Nitratifractor salsuginis DSM 16511: one gene and its partner. Each later gene encodes a partner of the first gene's protein in a complex. Links are inferred from orthologs where the notes say so. Each region holds a gene or a part of one and is shown in the gene's direction. Other genes may lie near its edges.

Region 1 (3,220 bases):
GGTGAAGCGCAGTTTGCCCTTGGCCCCCATATCGATCTGTTTCCAGGGATTCATCCGCTCCTGCTGAACTCTTTCGTTCTCCAGGATGGCGGCTTTCATATCGGCGGGGACGGTGGTGTCGATCTTGGGACGACGACTGCCCCGTCCACGTCCGCCGCCGTTGCCGTTGCTACGGTTTTGGTTCTGATTGCGGTTGCTTTGATTGCGGTTTCTGTTGTTATTGTTGTTGCGACGGTTGCCTTCGTTGCGGCTTTTGTTCTCGCCGCCGTTGCTGCGTTCGCCTTGATTGTTGTTCTCTTTGCGGGGTGCCTCGGACGCAGCCCCGGCACTCTTGCCTTCCGTTTTTTTGTTGTTGCGGAAGGGATTGGGTCGTCTCCGGCTTCTATTGCCGGAGTTGTTCTTGTTCTGATTTTCCGTTGATGGGTTTTGATTCTTTTCCATGGTCGGGTTCCTTTGTCAATGCTTGATAGAGTCGATGATAAAGCGTCGTCCCGACCTGATGGGGTCGTAGCGTCTTGCCCAGCTTGAGCGCCTCGAAGAGGGGCTCGAGGAGCGATTTGGGGTAGGCGGCAGAGAGGTTTTTCATCAGGGTCTTTCTCGGCTGCCTAAACGCGGCTTTGAGAAAAGCTTCGAATCCCCCATCTGTCAGGTTGTGTTCTTTACGGATCTCCAGAACGGCGGATTCGACTTTGGGGGGCGGATTGAAAGCGGAGGGAGGCACCAGGAGGCGTATTCGCGCCTCACCGACACTCCCCGCCAGGACCGAGAGAGCCGAGAAATTCCGATCACCCTCCCGGGCTGCGAACTTTTCGGCGACCTCTTTTTGCACCATTGTGAGTGTGGATCGACAATGGGGGTCACGCAGGGCTTTCAAAATGATGTTGGTGGCGATGTAGTAGGGCAGATTGGCCACCAGCCGGTAGGGCCGGTCGATCAGGCTGCCGTTTTTCCATCGCTCCAGGACATCACCGCACTCCAGTCGGAGCCGGCCGTCGGCGATCTCCCGGGAAAAGTTTTTCCCCAGGTAGTCACACAACCGTTTGTCTACCTCGAACGCCGTCACAGGGCGGACGCGGACGAGCTCTTTGGTTAAATCACCTAACCCAGGCCCGATCTCTACCACCGGCAGATCGTCATCGGGCATCGATTGGATGATTTGTTCCACGACGCTTCGATCTTCCAAAAAGTTCTGTCCGAACCGTTTGTCAGCGATTTGGGAAGCGTCTGGCCTATAATTTTTCATTATACACTTTTTTACTTAAATGGCAATCGCCCAATTTCCCTACTTTGGATATAATCGGACTCTCAAAAATTATATTATATGGATAGAAAGCGATGCACAAAGATTATTTCGCTAAACGGATTATACCATGTCTCGATGTCAACGCCGGCCGGGTGGTCAAAGGGGTCAATTTCGTCAACCTCCGTGATGCCGGAGATCCGGTAGAGGTGGCGAGGCGTTACAACGAGGAGGGGGCCGACGAGTTGACCTTTCTCGATATCACCGCCACACACGAAGAGCGGGGGACCATCGTCGAAGTGGTTCGGCAGGTCGCCAAAGAGGTTTTCATTCCTTTGACGGTCGGCGGGGGGATCCGGGAGTTGGAAGATATCTATCGACTTTTGGATGCGGGATGCGACAAAGTCAGTATCAACTCAGCGGCGATCAAACGCCCCGCCTTCATCGAAGAGGGGGCCAAGCGCTTCGGCTCCCAGTGCATCGTCGTCGCCATCGATGCCAAACGGGTCGGGGAGGGGAAATGGAATATCTTCACCCACGGCGGGCGCAAAGATACCGGCATCGACGCGATCGAGTGGGCGAAGGAGGCTTACAACCGGGGAGCCGGAGAATTGCTGGTGACCTCTATGGATGCCGACGGCACCAAGGCCGGATTCGACAATGAACTCAACCAACGGATCGGGGAAGTGGCCCCCATCCCTATCATCGCCAGTGGGGGAGCGGGAACGATGCGGCATATCGAAGAGGCCTTTACCGTGGGCAAAGCCGATGCGGCTCTCGCGGCGAGTATTTTCCACTTTCGCGAGATCGACATTATGGATCTCAAACGCTATCTCAAATCCCGCGATATTCCCGTGAGGCTCTGAGATGTTCATCTGTGCGGGCAACAATGAAAGCTTCGACTTCGCACTGCCGATCGGGGTGGGCTTGGTGGAGTCGGCGATGAACCTGACGCGCCTGGCGAGTATGGAAGCTCCGGAGTTCCTGGTCTTCGTCGGGACGGCGGGCAGCTACGGCAAGCATCGGATCTTCGACATCGTCGAATCCAAAACGGCGGCCAATGTGGAGCAGGCGCTCTTGATGGGGACAGCATATACTCCGATCAACAATGTGGTTTCGGCCGCCCAGGATGTTTCACGTGAAACAATCGTCAACTCCTCCAACTATATCACGACCGATAAAGAGATGGCGAAAAAGTTTTTGGCCAAACGGCTGGAGTTGGAAAATATGGAGTTTTTCTCTGTCCTGGCGGTGGCCAAAATGTTCAACATCCCGGCCGGTGGAGTTTTCTGCGTCACGAATTATTGCGACGAGAATGCTCACGAGGATTTTTTGAAAAATCAAAAAGAGGCGATGCAGCGTCTCGAAAATTATCTCAGAGACAAAGGTGTCTTAAAAAATGACTAATGACCAACGATCGACGACCAACGATTCCGAAAAAAGAATCATCCACGACTATACCAAAGAGGAACTGGGCCGGGAGATTCAGCCCGCCTTTAGAGCCAAACAGATCTACAACTGGATCTACCACAAACACGCCGACAGTTTCGAGGAGATGGCCAACCTTCCCAAAACGATGCGCCAGGAGCTGGCAAAAAAATATGAACTGCATCCCCTGGAGATGGTTTCGAAACAGGAGAGCCGCGACGGGAGTATCAAGTATCTCTTCCGGCTCCATGACGGGCACACCGTCGAAGCGGTTTTGCTGCTGATGAAAGAGGCTCAGTATCACGAAGACGGCACACTCAAACACCACCGCCGCTATACCGTTTGCATCTCTTCCCAGGTAGGATGTAAGGTAGGGTGCGCCTTTTGCCTCACGGCCAAAGGGGGATTTATCCGTAATCTCAGTGCCGGAGAGATCGTCGATCAGGTGCTGGAGATTTACAAAGATCAGAATATCCCCTCCAATCACCGTGTCAATCTGGTCTATATGGGGATGGGGGAGCCTCTTGACAATCTGGACAATGTGGCCAAGGC
Region 2 (3,277 bases), 1.6 Mb from region 1 along the record:
CGATATTCTTCGACCAGACGATCAAGATCTTTTGCCGATTTGTCGGGAAAGGCCAAGGCTAGATGCTCCAGGATGCGCCGTTCACGCCGTCCTCCGGGGGCATAGCTCCGCTCGACAATCAAACGAGCCAATCCGTAGAGTACCGGGCGGGGCATAAATCGGGAAGCCCCCAGGAGCGTTCTGACGGCATAGTACTCGAGATGTTTTCTCATAGCGGAAATACTCCCTGTTCTCTGGGCTCTTGCTATAATTCTAGCGAAAGGCAAACAATGATTTGTATTTTTGACTGCGAAACCATTCCCGATATCGAACTGATCCGTAAAAACCTCGAGGTGAGCGGGCTTGATGATCTCCAAGCCATCGAAAAAGCCCAAGAACTCTATGCAGAAGCGCACAACGGCAATACCTTTCTGCCGCTTCCCTATCATCGCGTTGTCGCCCTCTCCGCAGTCATCGCCGATGATTTCGGCAATTTCATCAAAGTGGGAGATTTCGGGCACAATTCGGAGGATGAGGCAAAAATCATTCGGCATTTTTTTGACTTCATCGAAGAAAAGAATCCCCGGCTGGTCTCCTTCAACGGCCGCGGATTCGATATGCCGATGCTTCTGATCCGTGCCATGCGCTACAACTTCTCATTTCCGGCCTGGTTCGACCAGAACAATCCCCAGCTCAACAAAACCAAATGGGAAAATTACCGGCAACGCTATGCCGAAGAGTTCCACACCGACCTGCTCGACAGTCTGGGGGGATTCGGCGCCGTGAGGAACCTCAAGCTCGACCTGCTCTGCACGATGGCCGGCATCCCGGGCAAATACGATGTGAGCGGTGATCAGGTAACGCAACTTTACTACGAGGGAAAACTGGAACAGATCAGAGAGTATTGCCAATCGGACGTGTTGAATACCTATTGGCTCTGGCTGAAATACGAACTGCTCAGAGGCAAACTGACCCGGGAAGACTATGCCCGTTTTCTCCTATCGATGAAAGAGAAAATGCCGCAGGAACAAGGATATTATCTCCCCTTCGCCGAAGCGATCGAAAAGGAGCTGGAACGCTTGGAGATTTAACGTTAGCTCCCATTGGATATAATCGCATACTTACAGAAAGAAGGGTGTATTAGTGTATTGGTGTATTGGTATATTGGGAAGAATGGTGAATTCAAGAAAAGCAAAACAAGTTAGCGTCACTCCACATTTCTCATTTCTCATTCCTCATTCCTCATTTGTTCCCGTCAGGAGAACATCGTGATTGGGGTCATCGACTACAAAATGGGGAACCTCGGTTCGGTCCTGAACGCCTTTGCCAAGGTGGGGGCCCGAGCTGAGCTGGTGAGTGATCCCAAACACCTCAAAAAATACGATCGGATTCAATTGCCCGGAGTGGGAGCCTTTCCCGATGCGATGGAGCACTTACGCTCGACCGGTATGGACGAAGCGATCCGGGAGTTCGCCCGAAGCGGCAAACCGCTGATGGGAACCTGCCTGGGGATGCAGCTTCTTTTTGAAGAGAGTGAAGAGTTTGGAAAGCACCAGGGGCTGGGTTTGATCCCCGGTCGGGTGGTCCGCTTTGATGAAAGCAAATTCGACCATACTCTGAAGGTTCCCCATATGGGCTGGAACGAGCTTTTCGTTCAGCGAACGAAAGGAGGGGAAGATAAAAGATGGAAGTCGGAAGATGGAAGATCAACCCTCTTTGAGGGATTGCCCGACGAATTCTATCTCTACTTCGTCCACTCCTACCATGCGGTCTGCGATGATGAGTATGCTATCGGCAAGACCTATTATGGTTATGAATTTGTCTCTGCCGTCCAGAGGGAGAATATCTTCGGCATCCAGCCTCACCCCGAAAAGAGCCACGATAACGGCTTGAAGATCGTCAAAAATTTCACGAAACTCTAAAAACCTATTGGTATAACAAAGGATGAATATGACCTCGAACTCCTCACATATTTTTGACAAAGGTCAAAAATGATTATCCTCCCCGCGATAGACCTCAAAGACGGAAAAGCCGTCCGTCTCTCCAAGGGTTTGATGGATTCGGCCAAGATCTATAGCGACGAGCCCTGGCAGGTCGCCAAGCATTTCGAAGAGCTTGGGAGCGAATGGCTCCATCTGGTGGATCTCAACGGTGCCTTCGCCGGTGAACCGAAGAATCTGGAGCAAATCCGGAAAATCCGTGAAAACTGCAACCTGAAACTGGAACTGGGCGGAGGTATTCGGGACGAGGAGACGATCCGAATGTATCTCGATCTAGGGGTCGATCGTTTGATCCTGGGTTCCGTAGCGGTCAAAGACCCCGATTTCGTGCGGAAAATGGCCGCAAAATACCCCATCGTGGTCGGGATCGACGCTATCGACGGGATGGTGGCCGTGGAGGGCTGGGCCGAAGTGAGTGAAATGAAGGCCACCGACCTGGCCAGAGCCTTTGCCGACGCGGGAGTTGAAGCGATCATCTGCACCGATGTGGGACGCGACGGAATGCTCAGCGGTATCAATGTCGAATTTACCCGCTCCATCGCCCACGCCAGCGGCCTACCCACCATCGCCAGCGGCGGCCTCCGAGACATCGAAGATATCCGGCGTCTCATCGAAGCCGGAATCTACGGAACGATTGTCGGCAAAGCCTTCTACGAAGGGACGCTTGATCTCGAAGAGGCTTTCCGCCTGGCGAAAGGAGCCAACCGATGAAGGAGCGTTACAGTGAAGTGACCTTTGTCACCGATTCGGCCTATGTGGATCTCCTGGCCGATTTTATCGGCACCGTCAGCAACGAGGCGATCGAATACGGGGAGGACCGCATCATCCTGCGCACGGAACAGGATACCGGGGAACTAATCGACAAAGTCCGAGCGATGGTTCGTGAAATCTCCAATGACTTTCCCCTGGAAATTTCCGAGGAGGAGAAGGAGAACGTCGATTGGATCCAGGCTTATCAGGATTCGGTACAACCCATCGAAGCGGGGCCCTTCTACATCCATCCCGAGTGGTATCCTCCCAAGGAGGAGAAGATCAACATCCTGATTAACCCCGCTTTGGCCTTCGGCTCGGGGCATCACGCTACGACTTATAGCTGCCTGGAGGCGATCGCCGAGTATGTCACTCCCCAGGATCGTCTCCTGGATGTGGGCTGCGGCAGCGGGATCCTGGCCCTGGCAGCCCGGAAACTCGGCGCTACTGTGGAGCTCTGTGACACCGACCCCCTGGCCGTGGAGAGCGCCGCCGAAAACTTCCGCCTTAACGATGAGCGGTTTGAGAAAATCTGGGAAGGCTCGGCC

Evidence for each region.
Region 2: the proteins of hisF (region 1) and hisH are in contact, whole or in part, in a crystal structure (PDB 6RU0), measured with the Thermotoga maritima proteins. The link is inferred for Nitratifractor salsuginis DSM 16511 from one-to-one orthologs. Residues at the interface, in WP_004080486.1 of Thermotoga maritima: Met1, Leu2, Ala3, Arg5, Ser40, Glu41, Asp45, Glu46, Ala70, Glu71, Ile73, Asp74, Ile75, Pro76, Phe77, Asp98, Lys99, Ser122, Gln123, Glu161, Thr195, Leu196, Asn247, Arg249, Glu251; in WP_004080484.1 of Thermotoga maritima: Asn15, Arg18, Arg22, Arg117, Leu118, Pro119, His120, Met121, Gly122, Trp123, Asn124, Asn134, Gly135, Tyr136, Tyr138, Val140, Tyr158, Glu180, Lys181, Ser182, Ser183, Lys184, Ile185.

What each region holds. Positions count from the first base shown.
Region 1 is NC_014935.1:65,184-68,403, forward strand. Bases 324-3,220 are described here. They hold hisF (imidazole glycerol phosphate synthase subunit HisF), read left to right. Parts: upstream 324-1,335; coding sequence 1,336-2,106; downstream 2,107-3,220. Other genes in these bases: NITSA_RS00320 (ribonuclease J), read right to left, coding at 324-441; rsmA (16S rRNA (adenine(1518)-N(6)/adenine(1519)-N(6))-dimethyltransferase RsmA), read right to left, coding at 383-1,243; NITSA_RS00335 (5'-methylthioadenosine/S-adenosylhomocysteine nucleosidase family protein), read left to right, coding at 2,108-2,647; rlmN (dual-specificity RNA methyltransferase RlmN), read left to right, coding at 2,640-3,220. Outside these bases: more of NITSA_RS00320, read right to left, coding at 1-323.
Region 2 is NC_014935.1:1,683,610-1,686,886, forward strand. Bases 121-3,074 are described here. They hold hisH (imidazole glycerol phosphate synthase subunit HisH), read left to right. Parts: upstream 121-1,247; coding sequence 1,248-1,901; downstream 1,902-3,074. Other genes in these bases: NITSA_RS08535 (lysophospholipid acyltransferase family protein), read right to left, coding at 121-212; NITSA_RS08540 (3'-5' exonuclease), read left to right, coding at 270-1,070; hisA (1-(5-phosphoribosyl)-5-[(5-phosphoribosylamino)methylideneamino]imidazole-4-carboxamide isomerase), read left to right, coding at 1,971-2,690; NITSA_RS08555 (50S ribosomal protein L11 methyltransferase), read left to right, coding at 2,687-3,074. Also shown: more of NITSA_RS08535, read right to left, coding at 1-120; more of NITSA_RS08555, read left to right, coding at 3,075-3,277. UniProt on the Escherichia coli protein: IGPS catalyzes the conversion of PRFAR and glutamine to IGP, AICAR and glutamate. The HisH subunit catalyzes the hydrolysis of glutamine to glutamate and ammonia as part of the synthesis of IGP and AICAR.